DNA from 2 places in the uncultured Veillonella sp. genome. Region 2 is predicted to be linked to the other one. Evidence: a T-box and tRNA genes for the amino acid it is inferred to sense, from the RefSeq annotation. Region 2 holds a T-box; the other holds one or more tRNA genes.
The links. A T-box is a leader RNA that pairs with one kind of tRNA and senses whether it is charged. The one in region 2 lies ahead of thrS (threonine--tRNA ligase), so its partner is inferred to be a tRNA-Thr.

Region 1: it encodes a tRNA-Thr, which carries the amino acid that the T-box ahead of thrS (threonine--tRNA ligase) is inferred to sense. The anticodon was not compared.

Annotation. Positions count from the first base shown of each region.
Region 1 is NZ_CAUVFT010000009.1:48,585-56,823, forward strand. It holds gene nusG (transcription termination/antitermination protein NusG) at 1-368, opposite strand, end outside; gene secE (preprotein translocase subunit SecE) at 381-602, opposite strand; gene rpmG (50S ribosomal protein L33) at 646-795, opposite strand; gene RYO55_RS03895 (nitric-oxide reductase large subunit) at 1,066-3,303, opposite strand; gene tuf (elongation factor Tu) at 3,639-4,826, opposite strand; tRNA gene RYO55_RS03905 (tRNA-Met) at 5,007-5,083, opposite strand; tRNA gene RYO55_RS03910 (tRNA-Thr) at 5,089-5,164, opposite strand; tRNA gene RYO55_RS03915 (tRNA-Met) at 5,196-5,271, opposite strand; tRNA gene RYO55_RS03920 (tRNA-Tyr) at 5,277-5,361, opposite strand; tRNA gene RYO55_RS03925 (tRNA-Thr) at 5,372-5,447, opposite strand; gene brxF (BREX-3 system P-loop-containing protein BrxF) at 5,895-6,359, opposite strand; gene RYO55_RS03935 (hypothetical protein) at 6,388-7,809, opposite strand; gene hypB (hydrogenase nickel incorporation protein HypB) at 7,806-8,239, opposite strand, start outside.
Region 2 is NZ_CAUVFT010000005.1:8,638-16,876, forward strand. It holds gene RYO55_RS02040 (DASS family sodium-coupled anion symporter) at 1-1,352, shown strand, start outside; gene RYO55_RS02045 (MFS transporter) at 1,517-2,722, opposite strand; gene thrS (threonine--tRNA ligase) at 2,881-4,791, opposite strand; T-box leader at 4,933-5,165, opposite strand; gene RYO55_RS02055 (hypothetical protein) at 5,402-6,391, opposite strand; gene RYO55_RS02060 (DUF4911 domain-containing protein) at 6,493-6,768, opposite strand; gene RYO55_RS02065 (U32 family peptidase) at 6,942-8,186, opposite strand; gene RYO55_RS02070 (O-methyltransferase) at 8,186-8,239, opposite strand, start outside.

The sequences.
Region 1 (8,239 bases), on a different contig from region 2:
TCAACGTTAATGGTTGGTTTCTTATCCAAGCCCTGAGACTTAAGTATATGTTCTACTTCGGAATCAGAAAGTGGAACTGGTTTTGTAGCAGAGCCAACGAAACCTGTTACACCTGGCGTGTTGCGTACAACATACCAAGAACGGTCATTAACTTCCATTTCCACCAATACATACCCAGGAAATATCTTACGTTTTACTACTTTTTTAACCCCATCTTTTTCATCTATTTCGTCTTCAAGAGGCACCAAAATTCGGCTGATCACATCTTGTAGCCCCATAGATTGAACTTTAAGTTCAAGAGTGGTTTTTACTTTATTTTCGTAGCCTGAATAGGTATGAATTACATACCACTTCTTATCTGCTTCCATGTAATGGCCCCCTTATCCAACAAAGTGCAACAACGTATTAAAAAGTTGGGCAAAGAGTCCATCAAGCACAGAAATAATCAAAGCGATGAATATGGTCACTAAGAATACTACTATTGTGTAATTGATAAGCTCTTTTTTTGTTGGCCAGACTACTTTTTTTAGTTCAGCTTTCACACCGCGGAAGAATTTTCCAAATCCACCACGCTGCTGCACTGCTGAGTTAGACTTTGCCATTGTGTTTCACATCCTCAAATCAACAGGTAATGAATGATAAGAATTATTTTGTTTCACGGTGTAATGTATGTTTACCGCAGAATTTGCAATATTTCATCATTTCAATACGATCAGGATTGTTCTTTTTATTCTTGTTCGTTTGATAGTTGCGTTGTTTGCAATCTGTGCAAGCTAAAGTAATGGCATTACGCATCCGGATACACCTCGCTTTATATTTACTAATCTGTCTCTTGTACTCGAAAACGCTCGACTACATACTAAAAAACTATATCATACGTAGCAAGCGATGTCAAGAAATTAAGCAACTCAAAAAAGCCAGGCACGTATGCCTGACATGGATAGTATAACAGACAATGGCGCCCCTTGTCTACCCAAAGAACGCCATGTCATATTAGCTTATAGTTAGCTTATATATATTATATTTAATATTATAATTACATATTTACTATTATTGCTTCGTTTATTACTGTTTCTTTGTGAAAGTTACTTTCACGATTTGCCAGAAGAAGGCCAATGCCCCCAATATCATGATGGTATCGCCAACCATGCGAAGCCAACGCAAATTTTGTAACAATGGTTGTTGCATAAAGTCTTCACTGCGAGCGAGCCATAAGCCTTGTGTAACACTTGCCCAACTTTGAATCAAGCCAATTGGCAATAGACTGATAAGAACCATTAACGCAAGGCCCCAATTCAATGCCCAGAAACCGAATTTCATCAACTTGTCGTTAAATTCCACTTCAGGTCGAATATAACGAGCGATGAGGAATACAAAGCCTAAACTCAAGAACCCGTATACGCCGAACAACGCCGTATGAGCATGAACAGCTGTCGTATTTAGACCTTGAATATAGAACAAGGAAACCGGCATATTAATTAAGAAGCCGAAGATGCCTGCACCCACCAAGTTCCAGAAGGATACGGCAATGAAGCAGTATACAGGCCATTTTAGTCGATGCATCCAAGGAGCACTATGAAGGCGTGTATAATTTTCAAACGCTTCATATCCCAAGAGTACAAGAGGCACTACTTCCAACGCGGAGAACGATGCCCCTGTGGCCACGATAGTCGATGTAACACCGGTGAAATAAAGATGATGGAATGTACCAGGGATACCGCCGATAAGGTAAATGGCACCGGACGAAATCGCTGCTATGGTACCTGCACGGTAAGATACGAGACCAAGTGTTACGAAAATAAAGGCCATCAACGTAGTAGAGAATACTTCAAAGAATCCTTCTACCCAAAGGTGAATAACCCACCAGCGCCAGTATTCCATGATTGCCAAGTGGCTGTGTTCTCCGTAGAAAAGACCTGGTCCATAGAAAATACCGACCATCACAACGGAGAAAATAAAGGCAGCAATAAGGTTTTTATCCCCTTTATTTTTGAAAGCACCAATGATGCTGCGCACCATGAGTACAAGCCAAAATAGAATGCCGATATATTCAATCCATTGCCATACGCGCCCCAACTCGATAAACTCATATCCTTGGTGACCCAAGTAGAAGTTTAGAGACGCCGGAATCTCATGAGCAACACCTAAATATGTACCTGTAAAGGAACCCACTACCAACACAACGAGTGCCCAGAACAAAATATCCACGCCCAATTTTTGGAACTTAGGATCTTTACCGCCATTAATAATCGGCGCCAAGAATAAACCGGCACTCAAGAATGCCATCGCAATCCAGAACAAGGATGCTTGAATATGCCAAGTACGAGCAATAGAATATGGGAAATACTGCGCCAATGGAATGCCATAGAAAGCCTGTCCTTCTACGGTGTAGTGCGCAATGATACCACCCATACCAAGTTGGAGTAAAAATAATGCCAAAATCGTAAATAAATATTTTCCTAAAGACCGTTGAGATGGTGTGAGATGCAATTTGGAAATTGGATCTTCCGCAGGTGGTGTTAATTCATGTTCATCTTGTTTGCGACCGAATGCCCACATCCATACGACAATACCAATACCACAAAGTAAAATAATAACACTCACAACAGACCAAGCTACGCTTTCCGGTGTTGGATTATGATCTAACAATGGCTCGTGAGGCCAATTGTTGGTGTATGTTGCATCTGTACCAGGGCGTTGAGTCGATGCCATCCACGTAGTCCAGAAGAAGAATCGTGCCATATCAATACGATCTTTTAATTCTGGCAACGTATTGTCTTTCATCGCAAAATGATCGCGTGTTTCGGACAATTTAGGGTTATCACCATACAGTTCAATAAAATATTGTCCGGTTAAATTCATCGCTGTAATACGTTCCGGTGAAAGCACAACAGTTCCATCTTCACGAACAGCACTGTTAAAGTACTCTGCTTTAACTGCTTCTTTAACAGCCGCTTTCTGCACATCACCTAACTGTTCATAAAGAACACCAAAAGCTTCTTGAGACTTGATATCAAGCATTACGGACACTTCTTTGTGCAACCAATCAGCTGTCCAGTCCGGGGCTTGATATGCGCCATGACCTAGTACGGTCCCTACAGATTGACCACCTGTAGATTGCCAAGCCGATTGACCATGTAAGATATCATCCTTAGTGAACAAAACCTGTCCATCTTGAGATACATACGCGGTTGGTACCGGTGGCGCTTGATGATATACATCAGTACCCAAATAGCCAAGAATAGAGAATCCAATAATAAGAACTGCTACTACGGCTATCCAATACTTTTTGTATTCGCCCATCACATTACCTCCTTTTCTATAAAAGCACAAAAAGAGAGCCTATGCTCTCCTTATATATAATATACACTAATTTTATAAATAAAGTTGTATCTAAGGTTACAATATATTAAAATTTCTTCTCAATTTGTATCAATAGTATGATTATTCTTTGAAGCCTGAATACAACGTATATGTCACATTACAAAATCATCATTGTTTCAATATATTAGTGATTCAATCCTATACTCTTAATCATCAAAATATATAAAATAAAAGGGACCCAACGGGTCCCTTTTATTGAATCTAAAATTCAATTATATAGCTAATGTATCGATACATTGAGCTATAAACTTGTATTAACCTTCGATTTCTGTTACTACGCCAGCGCCTACTGTATGGCCACCTTCGCGGATCGCAAAGCGAAGACCTTCTTCGATAGCGATTGGAGTAATCAATTCGATTTCCATTGTTACGTTATCGCCAGGCATACACATTTCTACACCTTCAGGAAGGTTTACAACACCTGTTACGTCTGTTGTACGGAAGTAGAATTGTGGACGGTAGTTGGAGAAGAATGGAGTATGACGGCCACCTTCTTCTTTAGTCAATACGTATACTTCTGCTTTGAATTTTGTGTGTGGGTTGATGGAGCCTGGTTTAGCCAATACTTGACCACGTTCGATGTCTTTACGATCAACACCACGAAGCAATGCACCTACGTTGTCACCTGCTACTGCAGAATCCAACACTTTACGGAACATTTCAAGACCTGTTACTACATATTGTTCAGCTTTTTCTTTCAAGCCTACTACTTCAACAGTATCACCAACGTTTACTTGACCACGTTCAACACGGCCAGTTGCTACTGTACCACGACCAGTGATTGTGAAAACGTCTTCCACAGGCATCAAGAATGGTTTATCAGTGTCACGAACTGGTGTTGGGATGTAGGAGTCTACAGCGTCCATCAATTCGTCAATTTTAGCTACATATTGAGCGTCGCCTTCCAAAGCTTTCAACGCGGAACCTACAACGATAGGTACTTCGTCGCCAGGGAATTCGTAGGAAGAAAGAAGTTCACGAACTTCCATTTCTACCAATTCGATCAATTCTTCATCGTCAACCATGTCAGCTTTGTTCAAGAATACTACGATTGCAGGAACACCAACTTGGCGAGCCAACAAGATGTGTTCGCGAGTTTGAGGCATAGGGCCGTCAGCTGCGGATACAACCAAGATAGCGCCGTCCATTTGAGCCGCACCAGTAATCATGTTTTTAACATAGTCAGCATGGCCTGGGCAGTCAACGTGTGCATAGTGACGGTTAGCAGTTTCATACTCAACGTGTGCAGTGTTGATTGTGATACCGCGTTCACGTTCTTCTGGAGCTTTATCAATCATGCTGTAATCTTGGAAGTCAGCTTGACCTTTTTCAGCCAATACTTTAGTGATTGCAGCAGTCAAAGTAGTTTTACCATGGTCAACGTGACCGATTGTACCGATGTTAACATGCGGTTTCGTACGTTCAAATTTTTCTTTTGCCATTAGGATTATATCCTCCTTCACAAAAACAAATTACATTCTAGTATTAATATAATATATTAACCCTAATTTATCAATGGAATATAAGATTTCCTTACCTATTATTATACCATATATACAAAGTCTTAGAATAGCATGTCATATGTAAAGAAATAAAAAAATCCCCACCAAGGTGAGGTTTAATGGTGGCGGCACACGGATTTGAACCGCGGACACACCGGGTATGAACCGATTGCTCTAGCCAACTGAGCTATGCCGCCATGTATGGAGCTAGTGACCGGGATTGAACCGGTGACCTTATCCTTACCAAGGATACGCTCTGCCGACTGAGCTACACCAGCACAATGAACGATCATTTCACTGTGGTTTTTATGGTTGCGGGGACAGGACTTGAACCTGCGACCTTCGGGTTATGAGCCCGACGAGCTACCAACTGCTCCACCCCGCTATGAATGGTGGAGGGAGAAGGATTCGAACCTTCGAAGTCGAAGACGGCAGATTTACAGTCTGCTCCCTTTGGCCGCTCGGGAATCCCTCCATAAATAAAATGGAGCTGGCGATAGGAATTGAACCCACAACCTGCTGATTACAAGTCAGCTGCTCTACCTATTGAGCTACGCCAGCATCATTACGACAAGATGAATTGTATCACCTAGCACACTAAGTGTCAAGAACCTTTTAAAAACTTTTTTGAAGTTTTTTCGTTCACTGTGGTCACCCTTAGTGCTTAATCATAATAACATGAAACGATACCCTATGCAAGTATTTTGTCAAAAAAAATTTATATTTTATCAATCCTCTATAAAATGCCTTGTTTTCAGAATATATCTAGTAATCAACTTTTATTTACTAGTATATTCTTTATATACCTTTATATAGTTGCATTCCTTGCTAGTCCATACTTACTACCATCCATATTTCAGGTTTAGTAGAATCAAATAATAGGAAGTTACAAAACTATATTTTTACCTAATAACTGTAATTATATAACTAAAAAAGGAGATAGACCGCTATCTCCTTCTATACATTTATAGTTTTTTCTATATTCAACCAATATGTTCAAACATACCTTTAGTCGATTGCAATAACATGATCTGGATGTGCAATACTAACTACAGCATGTTTAGGATTATTGTTATGTTCTAAGTACAACTGGTCCCCTTCAATATGTCCACGCCAGCCAACGACAATAGGATACTTCTTACTAATAGTTTTTAACAACTCAAATGGTTTTAAATTTAAGATAGGTGCAAAGAATACATTAATACCATCTAGCAGAACTACTTCCGTATCGCTACGACTAAGAGCACGGCAAATAACTTCTTCCGCTAATTGAGGCCGTTCATCACGAGGCACGAGCAAAAACTCTTCCTCGATGAGTTGCTTAGCTTCCAAGTATTTCCAGCCCTTCTGCTCAGACAGTTCACGAATTAGCAAACTTTTACCAGAACCTGGACCACCAACGATAAACAATATACGTTCATCATCACCTTGAATCTTTTCCCAACGTTCTTTTACATCTTGTACAGTAACCATACCCTTTGCCTCCTCGCTGTGACCTATCCTATTTTACAGGACGGTCAGATAACATAACGGATTTGATATATTGGTTTTTATCATCTAGGGCAAACTGTAAATAAGAGTTGCTTGCCGCTGGATTTTTATATTCATATACGGTAGACGTCCCCGCCTTTGTTGTAGATTCAACAATACGAGTTGGCATACCATACACAAAGAGCAATAAATATTTGGTATCACCCATTGCGATTCCACGACGTGTAGGCGTATACACATTTAATAATACGCGATTGATAAGATCTTTTTTATCTACACTCACACCGTATTCATTATAGCCAATAAAAGTGGAACCAAACAATATGCCTTGATGTTTCCAATCATTATTAGGATCATTAACAAAATGGTCATTCAACTTGAACCCACGCAATACAAAATCATCAGCCGTAAGTGTACCAGCTTCAAAATCATACACTTCAGCTTTCGGCAATCCAAATCTAGGCCATACTTGTCCACTAATAATATCTACAGCCTCTATATTACTTTGTTTAATGGTGAAAGCAATATATTCTTTTTGCTGACCAAGCATAGATTGTTGTTGGCTATCACTATTTGTATTCTCTACGGGACTCTTAAACTCCTTTTTTTGAGGCAATGAATTTTCGGAATGCCCCTCATAAAGGAAAATATATGTCTCATTTTTCTTATCACGCCACATCGCATTAGGACTGCCATAGGCAAATATCAATTCCATCCGTGTGCTACCAGGACCAATGTCGCGTACTGTATTAGAGCCTTTTTTCGTACTATGAATATTTGTAATAGTATTTGGTTCAAAGAAGTAAGTCGCCCCTTGCCCACGTAATTGATTGTTAACCAACAATTCTTGAGCAGGTCCAGTATATACAGTTACTGCTACATCTTTCATGTAATACGTAGTAAAGTTATCACGTACCTCAGTTTTTTCTACATCTTTTGGAACTTCAAACTGATCTCCCAATCGGTATGTGCCGATAGCATAGTCATCCTGAGAACCTAAAGGCGGTAAACTGTTTGCCGTATAAGACTTACCAATATCAGCTAAATTATTCTGAGTGATACTCGGCAAAGGACCTTCGTTCTCACTAGCCGCTTGCCAGAATTGTATAGAATCACCAAATTCAGTTACAGCCATTTGCTCTGCGAGCCATCCGGTTTTAGAACCTTCCTGTTTCGTTTTTGGGTCTAGCTTAACAACTCTAACTGGTGCATTATCAAGGTAAGACAAGCTATCAACCTCACCAGTTTCATCTACACTACCATCATTGCTCGCATTAGCGGAATCTTGAGCTACAACGTTAGTGTCATCAGTAGTTTCTACTGCAACTGGATTAACAGTGGAAATGGCAGGCTCTGCTGCATAACTGATTGTAGTAGCACACAAACCCACAAGGAGGGCCGCTACAATACGGCTCTTCATAGAATAGTTCATCGATTATTCTCCAACTGTGCACGCAACCAATTCAACCATGGTTCAAGACCGTTGTGGGCGGTGCAACTTACTTCAAAAATTTCTCCATTTGGATTTAAATTACGGATATCTTGTATTGCCTGCTCCTTTTTGAAAGGCACATAGGGCAATAAATCAATCTTGTTAATAAGGATGGCCTTAGACTCTTTAAAGATTAACGGATACTTAAGGGGCTTATCTTCACCTTCGGTAACAGATAAAACCGTTACTTTCATGCTTTCACCAATCTCAAATTCCGCAGGGCACACTAAATTGCCTACATTTTCGATAATAATCATATCGAGGTCATCAAGATTCAGATCACCTAAGGCATCTTGAATCATCTGTGCATCGAGATGGCACCCACCAACCGTATTAATCTGGATAACAGGCACACCCAACTCATGAATGC
Region 2 (8,239 bases):
TTGGTGTACTTGCCTTTGCTATCATCTTATGGATGACGTCAGCTGTATCCTATCCGGTAAGTGCGACCATGATTACGGCGCTCACAGCCTTGTTACTAGGTTTCGCTCCAAATCCAGAGGCGCCAGCAAAAGCTATGGGCACAGCTAATGCCTTAAAACTAATTATTTCAGGTTATTCTTCTCCTGCGATGATTCTCGTAGGTGCCGCTATGTTTATTTCCGTAGCCATGCGTAAAACGGGACTAGATCGTCGCATTGCCATGCTCGTATTATCTAGTGTAGGCACAAAGGTAAGCCGCATCTATTTAGGTGTTATTATTACAGGTCTTATTCTAGCCTTCTTTGTACCGAGTGCAACAGCTCGTATCGCTTGTCTTGCTCCAATTATTATCGGTATCGTTGAAAACCTAGGTATTGAACGTAAAAGCCGCGTAGCAGCTCTCCTCATGGTAGGCGCCGTACAGGTAGATACCTTTTGGAATATCATGATTCAAACAGCAGCCGCCCAAAACCTCGTAGCTGTTGGGTTTATGCAAACACAGATGAACACATCTGTAAGTTGGATTAATTGGCTCACAGCAGCTGCACCATTCTCCATAATTATGGCTATCATTACCTACTTTGTAACGCAAGCTTTAATTAAACCTGAATTTAAAGAACTCGTTGGCGGTGATGTACAACTCGCTAAAATGCGTAAAGAAATCGGTCCAATGACATTCGATGAAAAGAAACTATTATGTATCTCTATTGGTCTATTAGCATTGTGGGCGACGGGAGGTAAGTTACATACCATCGATACTACAACCTCAACAATCGTAGCCATCGCACTATTCTTCTTCCCTAATCTCGGTATTCTGGAATGGAAATTTGCCCAATCCAACATAGATTGGGGCTCCATTGTCATGTTTGGTGCTGGTATCGGTCTTGGTTCTGTATTACTTAAAACAAAAGCGGCCACCTGGCTCGCTCAAGTATTTGTAAATACCTTTTCCCTTGAAACGGCAAGCGTATTCCTTTTGATTGCTATTATGGCTGCCTTCTTAATTTTAATCCACCTTGGATTTGCATCAGCTACAGCCCTCTCCTCTGCCATGATTCCTATCGTAATATCCATCGTTATGGGACACTCCGCAGAAGGTCTTAATCCACTTGGTGTAACAATGCTTATGCAATATGCAGTTTGCTTCGGTCTAGTACTACCAGTCAACTCACCACAAGGCATGGTAGCTTACGGTACAGATACATTCGACGTAAAAACATTTATGACTACAGGTATTCCTTTGACTATCATTGGCTATGTGATGATGCTCATATTTGCCCTAACATACTGGCACTGGATCGGAATTGCTTAAGTCTAAATATTCTAAATAGACCAAATATTCTAGATAATTCTAATATTTTAAATTAAACATACTATAAAAGGCTCTGTCTTATGACAGAGCCTCTTGATTTTTATATGCTTTTCAATATAAAACGTCTATGTTCTTTTCAATGTAAAGCTTTCACAAATATTTATTTATTCTAGTTCCTTACCTTTTAGTTCAGGAATTAAGAATACTGTTGCTAAAATATCGATTACATAGATAATCGCGAGGAAAGCGATTGCCACTTGGTAGGAATACAGTGAGATGATCATGCCTACTACCATTGGGCTAAAGCCACCTACGGCACGACCAATGTTAAATAATACATTTTGAGCTGTTGCACGAGCACTTGTTGGATATGCTTCCGCCATTAAGGCACCGTAGCCACCCATCATACCATTTACGGAGGCCCCTAATATAGCACCAGCAAATAGCATAGCTGTTGGATCAGATAGTTGAGAGTAAATCAAGATAGATGCCACAGCACATACTTGGAACAAAATAAATGTCGGTTTACGACCAATTTTATCTGCCAATCGTCCGAATAACCAAATGCCGACCATCATACCACATACAGTTACGGCAGTCCACAAACCCGATTTTGTAAGAGAAAACCCTAATTGCTTACTCAAGAAGTTAGGCAACCAAATCATAATACCGTAGTAACCAAAGTTTTGAACAGATGTTAAAATAGCAACACCTATAGAGGTCTTTGTAGTTCTTACATCTTTTACTAATAACTTGAATGAGTTCGTATGGGAGTGTTCCTTAATTTCTTTACTTTGAACAAAGATTTCTGGTTCATGTAATTTCGCACGGAAGAACCAGGCTACAAAGGCAGGAATAATGCCAACCATGAACATACCACGCCAGCCAATATAAGGGAGTAATACGGGCGTTAACAGTGCTGCGGCCAATACGCCTAACTGCCAACCAATGGCAACATAGCTCGTCGCTTTTGCACGGTGTTGTGCAGGCCATGCTTCGGCTGCTAAGGCCATACCAATACCGAATTCACCGCCTAAACCGATACCGGCAATTGTACGATATATGAGAAGATCCCAATAACCTTGTGCAAAAGCACATAGACCAGTGAATACAGCAAATAACACAATAGTCCATGTCAACACACGAACACGACCAAACTTATCTGACAAGGTACCAAAAATAAAACCACCAATTACAGCACCTACCAAGGTCCACGTCACAAGGGAACCTGCTTGACCTGTGGTCAAACCTAAGTCCCCTGAAATTAAGGTCAGCATAAAGCCGAGAATCAAGAGATCAAACCCATCCATGGCATAGCCAATAGAGGAACCAATAACAGCTTTCCAACCGTATGAATTTACTTCTTTCATAGTCATTTCCTTTCGCTACTCACAGGTAACAATTAAAGAGAATATAATACAAAATCCCCCTCTTATAATTTCATCACTATTAAATTATACAGACTAATTTAAATTGTGCAAGATGTGAGGGGGATTTATAACATTATAATTACTAGGATGGTAAATAATTAGTTGCGTTCTTTAATTTCAGTTTTAATAGAATTGAAGAATTCTTCGAATGGTACGGAGCCCAATTCGTCACCACCGTGTTTACGAACGTTAACTGTGCCTTCTTCGACCTCTTTATCACCCACAACAAGCATGTATGGAACCTTTGCCATTTGTGCTTGGCGGATTTTATAACCGATTTTTTCGCTGCGATCGTCTACTTCCACACGTACATAGTCGCGGTGCATTTGTTTTGCCAAGTCCTTAGCATATTCAACGTGTTTTTCAGAGATAGGCAAGATTTTAACTTGTACAGGAGCCATCCATGTTGGGAATGCACCTGCATAGTGTTCAGTTAAGATACCGATAAAACGTTCCATGGAGCCGAAGCATGCACGGTGAATCATAATAGGGCGATGTTTTTGACCGTCTTCGCCAACATATTCAATTTGGAAACGTTCTGGCAAGTTCATATCCAATTGGATAGTACCACATTGCCATGTACGGCCTAAGGAGTCTTCAATATGGTAGTCAAGTTTAGGACCGTAGAATGCACCATCACCAGGGTTAATTACGTATGGAATACCTTTTGCTTCGATAGCATTACGCAATGCTTCTGTAGCGGCTTCCCAAATCGCATCATCCCCCATAGCATTGTCTGGTTTAGTGGATAATTCCACATGGTATTTCAAACCAAATTGGCTATAGATACGGTCAAATAATTCGATAACTTTCATCAACTCAGATTGCATTTGGGATGGCAACATAAATACGTGAGCATCGTCTTGTGTGAAAGCACGTACCCGGAACAAGCCGTGTAATGCACCAGATAATTCATGACGGTGAACTAGACCAAGTTCAGCGTAACGCAATGGGAAGTCACGGTAAGAATGCATTTCGTTTTGATAAACCAAGATACCGCCTGGACAGTTCATTGGTTTAATTGCATATTCTTCTTCGTCAATAATTGTAGTGTACATATTTTCGCGGTAATGGAACCAGTGACCAGATGTTTCCCACAATTGTTTGTTCAAGATGATTGGTGTACGAATTTCTTCGTATTCAAATTCATGGTGAACTTCGCGCCAGAAGTTTTCTAATTCGTTGCGAAGAGCCATGCCTTTTGGCAAGAAGAATGGGAAACCAGGACCTTCTTCTTTGATAACAAACAAGCCAAGTTCTTTACCAAGCTTACGGTGGTCTCGTTTAGCCGCTTCTTCAAGCATGTGAAGGTATGCATCCAGTTCTTCTTTTTTCTCGAATGCTGTACCGTAAATACGTTGTAACATTTTATTCTTTTCGTCGCCGCGCCAGTATGCACCTGCAATGCTTTGTAATTTGAAAGCTTTCACCTTACCGGTAGATGCCACGTGAGGTCCTGCACAAAGATCGATGAAATCGCCTTGAGAGTAGCAAGAGATTACAGCATCTTCAGGAAGATCTTGAATCAATTCTACCTTGTAATCTTCATTTTTAGCTTTAAAGAATTCGATAGCTTCTTGACGAGGCATAACGGATTTAGTAATCGGTAAATTTTCTTTTACAATACGGCTCATTTCCTTTTCGATTTTACCCAAATCTTCAGGAGTCAAAATATGTTCCATATCGATATCATAGTAGAAACCCTTATCGATAGCAGGACCGATAGCCAATTTAGCTTCAGGCCATAAACGTTTAACAGCTTGTGCCAAGATATGAGAAGCTGTGTGACGCAAAGTATGTTTGCCACCTTCATCTTCGAATGTTAAGAACGCAACTTCAGAGCCATCTACAAGTTCTTCGCGAAGGTCTGTTAATTCGCCATTTACGTTTGCAGCTAGTACTTTTTTAGCCAAACTGTTAGATAGTTGTTTTACTGCTTCCCCAAGAGTAGTGCCAGCAGCGTATTCCTTCGCACTACCATCAGGTAAAATGATTTTTACATCTGCCATTTTTCTTTCCTCCAATTTATAAACTAGGATAGCTTTGATTTTCTACTTTCACCAATATACCTACTTACCACACAATACATAAACATTGAGTAATTAGCTTGAAGAAATTGGGTAATAAAAAAAGACCTTCTATCCCTACAAACAAGGGACGAAGATCATTCGCGGTTCCACCCTAGTTAACTACCTATACCAATATATGTGTATAGTTAATTCACTTCATTAAGCCCGATAACGGTGGCGACCGTATTTGCCTACTTAGGTTCGACAAATCAGTTTAAAGGGGGTAACTCTAATATATGTGTAAGGCATTTCCAGCATCAGCCTCTCTCTGGTACACAGGGATAAAAGAATCATGTCCTTTGCATCACTTTTACTAGATTATAGTATCATAGAGGACTAAAAAATTCAATACAGTTTAACTGTAAATTTCTTGAAAACTATAAACTGTAATTTCTGTAAAAGCTATAAACTGCAAATCTCACCTTTATTTATACCTATATATACATATATCTTAAAAAAACGGCCCGAGAATGATATGTCCCCTTTACTAGACAACCAGTGAAGGCGGAACATATCAGAATCTCGAGCTATTATATACATTATTTGCAAATTAACGTTTGAAGTTTGTAGACAACATAGCACCAATTACTTTTTCCAATTTGCTAGTAGAAAGGTCTGGACCTTTGTAGAGTGTTAAGAGCACGTCATTAGAGTTATCTTGTTTAGATACCATCATAACACCGCTACCACGAGCACCGTTATCATCGTAATCTTTCGCTACAATAACAAGGTTCAAATAATGGTCCTTCATGTATGTATACACCTTGCTTGTACGTGCAGAGGATCCAATCATTTTTGCCATGTTCATACCACGGTTGAATACGATAGTATTGGCATTATGTGGATTTGCCGCTAACTGTTGCTTCTCTTCTTCATTTAGAGGCATGAGGTTTACCATGAGGGAGTCTCCCATTTTGCCCCGGAACATGGCTGGCATAGTTTCACGTACATCATCAGGAATGCCTGTGTCAGCAGTCAATTTCAATTCCTTAGGTACGGTCATATATAAAACGCCCTTGCTATTGCGTCCCACCTCTGTAGTACTGAGGTCTACAGCGCTAAGCATAATGGAATCTTTAATGGTCGCCACTTGGTTAGCCAATGGTTTTTCAGGAACGCCACGGCTCGCCAATTGTACATCGCCAGATTTAGTTTTCTTCAATGTTTCCACATTCCAGCTTGCCCCTTTTTTGTCTGCATCGCTAGCTTCTGTGAAAGCATTCGCCCCGTCTTTTGTGCCTACATATACATACGTTTGAGCTGGGATGATTGTATCTGGTGCGCCAGACTTATTAAAAGCCGCACCGTATACCACATTAGGAATCACAGTAGAACCAATTTGTAAATTGTTGTTAGTTTGGCTTTCAACATCAAAATTGATATTCCCTGTGAAAGTCATATCAGGACCATGGTTGATAACAACCACCTCCCCTGCTTGAGGAATGATTACAGGGCCTACAGGACCCGCCATAGCTACACCTGCCATAGATACTCCAAGGCAAGCTGTTAATAATGTGCGTTTCAAAATAGATTGTTTCATAGATACACTCTCATTTCTCTACAATTCGTATACATTTGATGTAATTGTAAATCTAGTAAAGTAATTAAATTTCCTCATACGATTTACAATCAAAATTATACTTAACCTTCTATAGTGACATAGTCGGATAAACTACTTAATACTTCAAGCGCCAAAGGCCTTGTAGATGGTGTGCAGCGCAACATACACCGCCCACTCGCATCTACCGAGGTCATAACACCTAAATATTCATAGCCTTCAATGATGCGATTGATGAAATTCGTATGTTTAGTATCAATGTGAAAGTACACATACGCTTCTTCTCCAGAGGTGGTTAAGTCTGGTACATCTGGAAAAGCACCGATTGATTTACTCGGTTCTAAGGCTGTACCACTCATAAAATATCCTCCTTCGCATCACCATTATATCATTTAGATTTTTATAAACTAAACTAGATGGACTATCTTATATAGCTAATAGGCTTACTACCATTTTGAAAATAGTATCTATCTTTTTCTAAATAGTAACTATCTTTTAGACTTTAATTAGTCTTCGATACCAGTTTTTTTAACTATTCATCCTCTTTAGGTTTGCACTCACGGCGCATCATGGAATACGGTTCAAGTGGTGTATCCATATAGATACGTACTTTCATTTGTGCATGAGGTGCTACATCGATAGGATTGCCATCTTCATCTGTCATTTTTTCGATAACAGTTTCAACGAGTTCCCCTTTCGGTTGGCAGAATTCTACCTTATCGCCCACCTTGAAGTTATTACGTTGTTCAAGATCAACGTATTTTTCTTCTTCGTTGTAGCCTATAACTAAACCGATGAAGTCATGGCTCTGCGTATTCGTAGATTTACCATAGTTTTGAGCCGTTTCATCAGGACGACCTTCTGCAAAGCCATCTGTATAAGGACGATGGGAAATCTTCTCTAATTCTGCAATCCATTCTGGACGAACATACCAATCTTTACCTTCTTTAAGATATGTATCAATCGCTGTACGATATACTTTTGCCACTGTGGCACAATAATGAACTGATTTCATACGCCCTTCGATTTTAAGGCTATCAATACCAGCTTCATAAAGATCTGGAATGCGGTGAATCAAGCACAAGTCTTTAGAGTTAAAGATATAGGTGCCATGTTCATCTTCTTCGATTGGGTAATATTCACCAGGTCGATTAGATTCTACAAGAGAATATTTCCAACGGCAAGATTGAGAACATTGACCACGGTTAGCATCGCGATTACCTGTCATATAGTTAGACAATAAGCAGCGACCGGAGTAAGAGATACACATAGAACCATGTACAAAGGACTCAATTTCAATATCTACATGGTCCTTCATTTCTTTAAGGTCTGCTAAGGATACTTCGCGAGCCGCTACAACACGTGTGGCACCAAGTTCTTTCCACATCTGAACTGTATACCAATTCGTAGTAGAAGCTTGTGTACTTACGTGAAGCTCTAAACCTGGAGCTACGCGCTTAGCAAGGCTGAAAATTCCCATATCTGCAACGATGATAGCATCAATACCGATACTTTCAAGGAATTTCAAATAGTCTTCTAAACCTTCAAAGTCCTCGTTGTGAGGAATGATATTACATGTAACATGAATCTTTTTGCCATGCGCATGTACAAATTCTACAGCTTCCTTTAATTCCTCATCGGAGAAATTAGAGTTACCTGCGCGCAAGCCAAAACGTTTACCTGCGCAATATACGGCATCCGCACCATAGCGAATAGCCATTTTAAGCTTGTCCATATTACCTGCAGGACAAAGCAATTCCATAAAATGTTCTGCCATTATTTGTTGTGCCCTTTCCACACACTCACACTCATACCATCACCCATGGGATA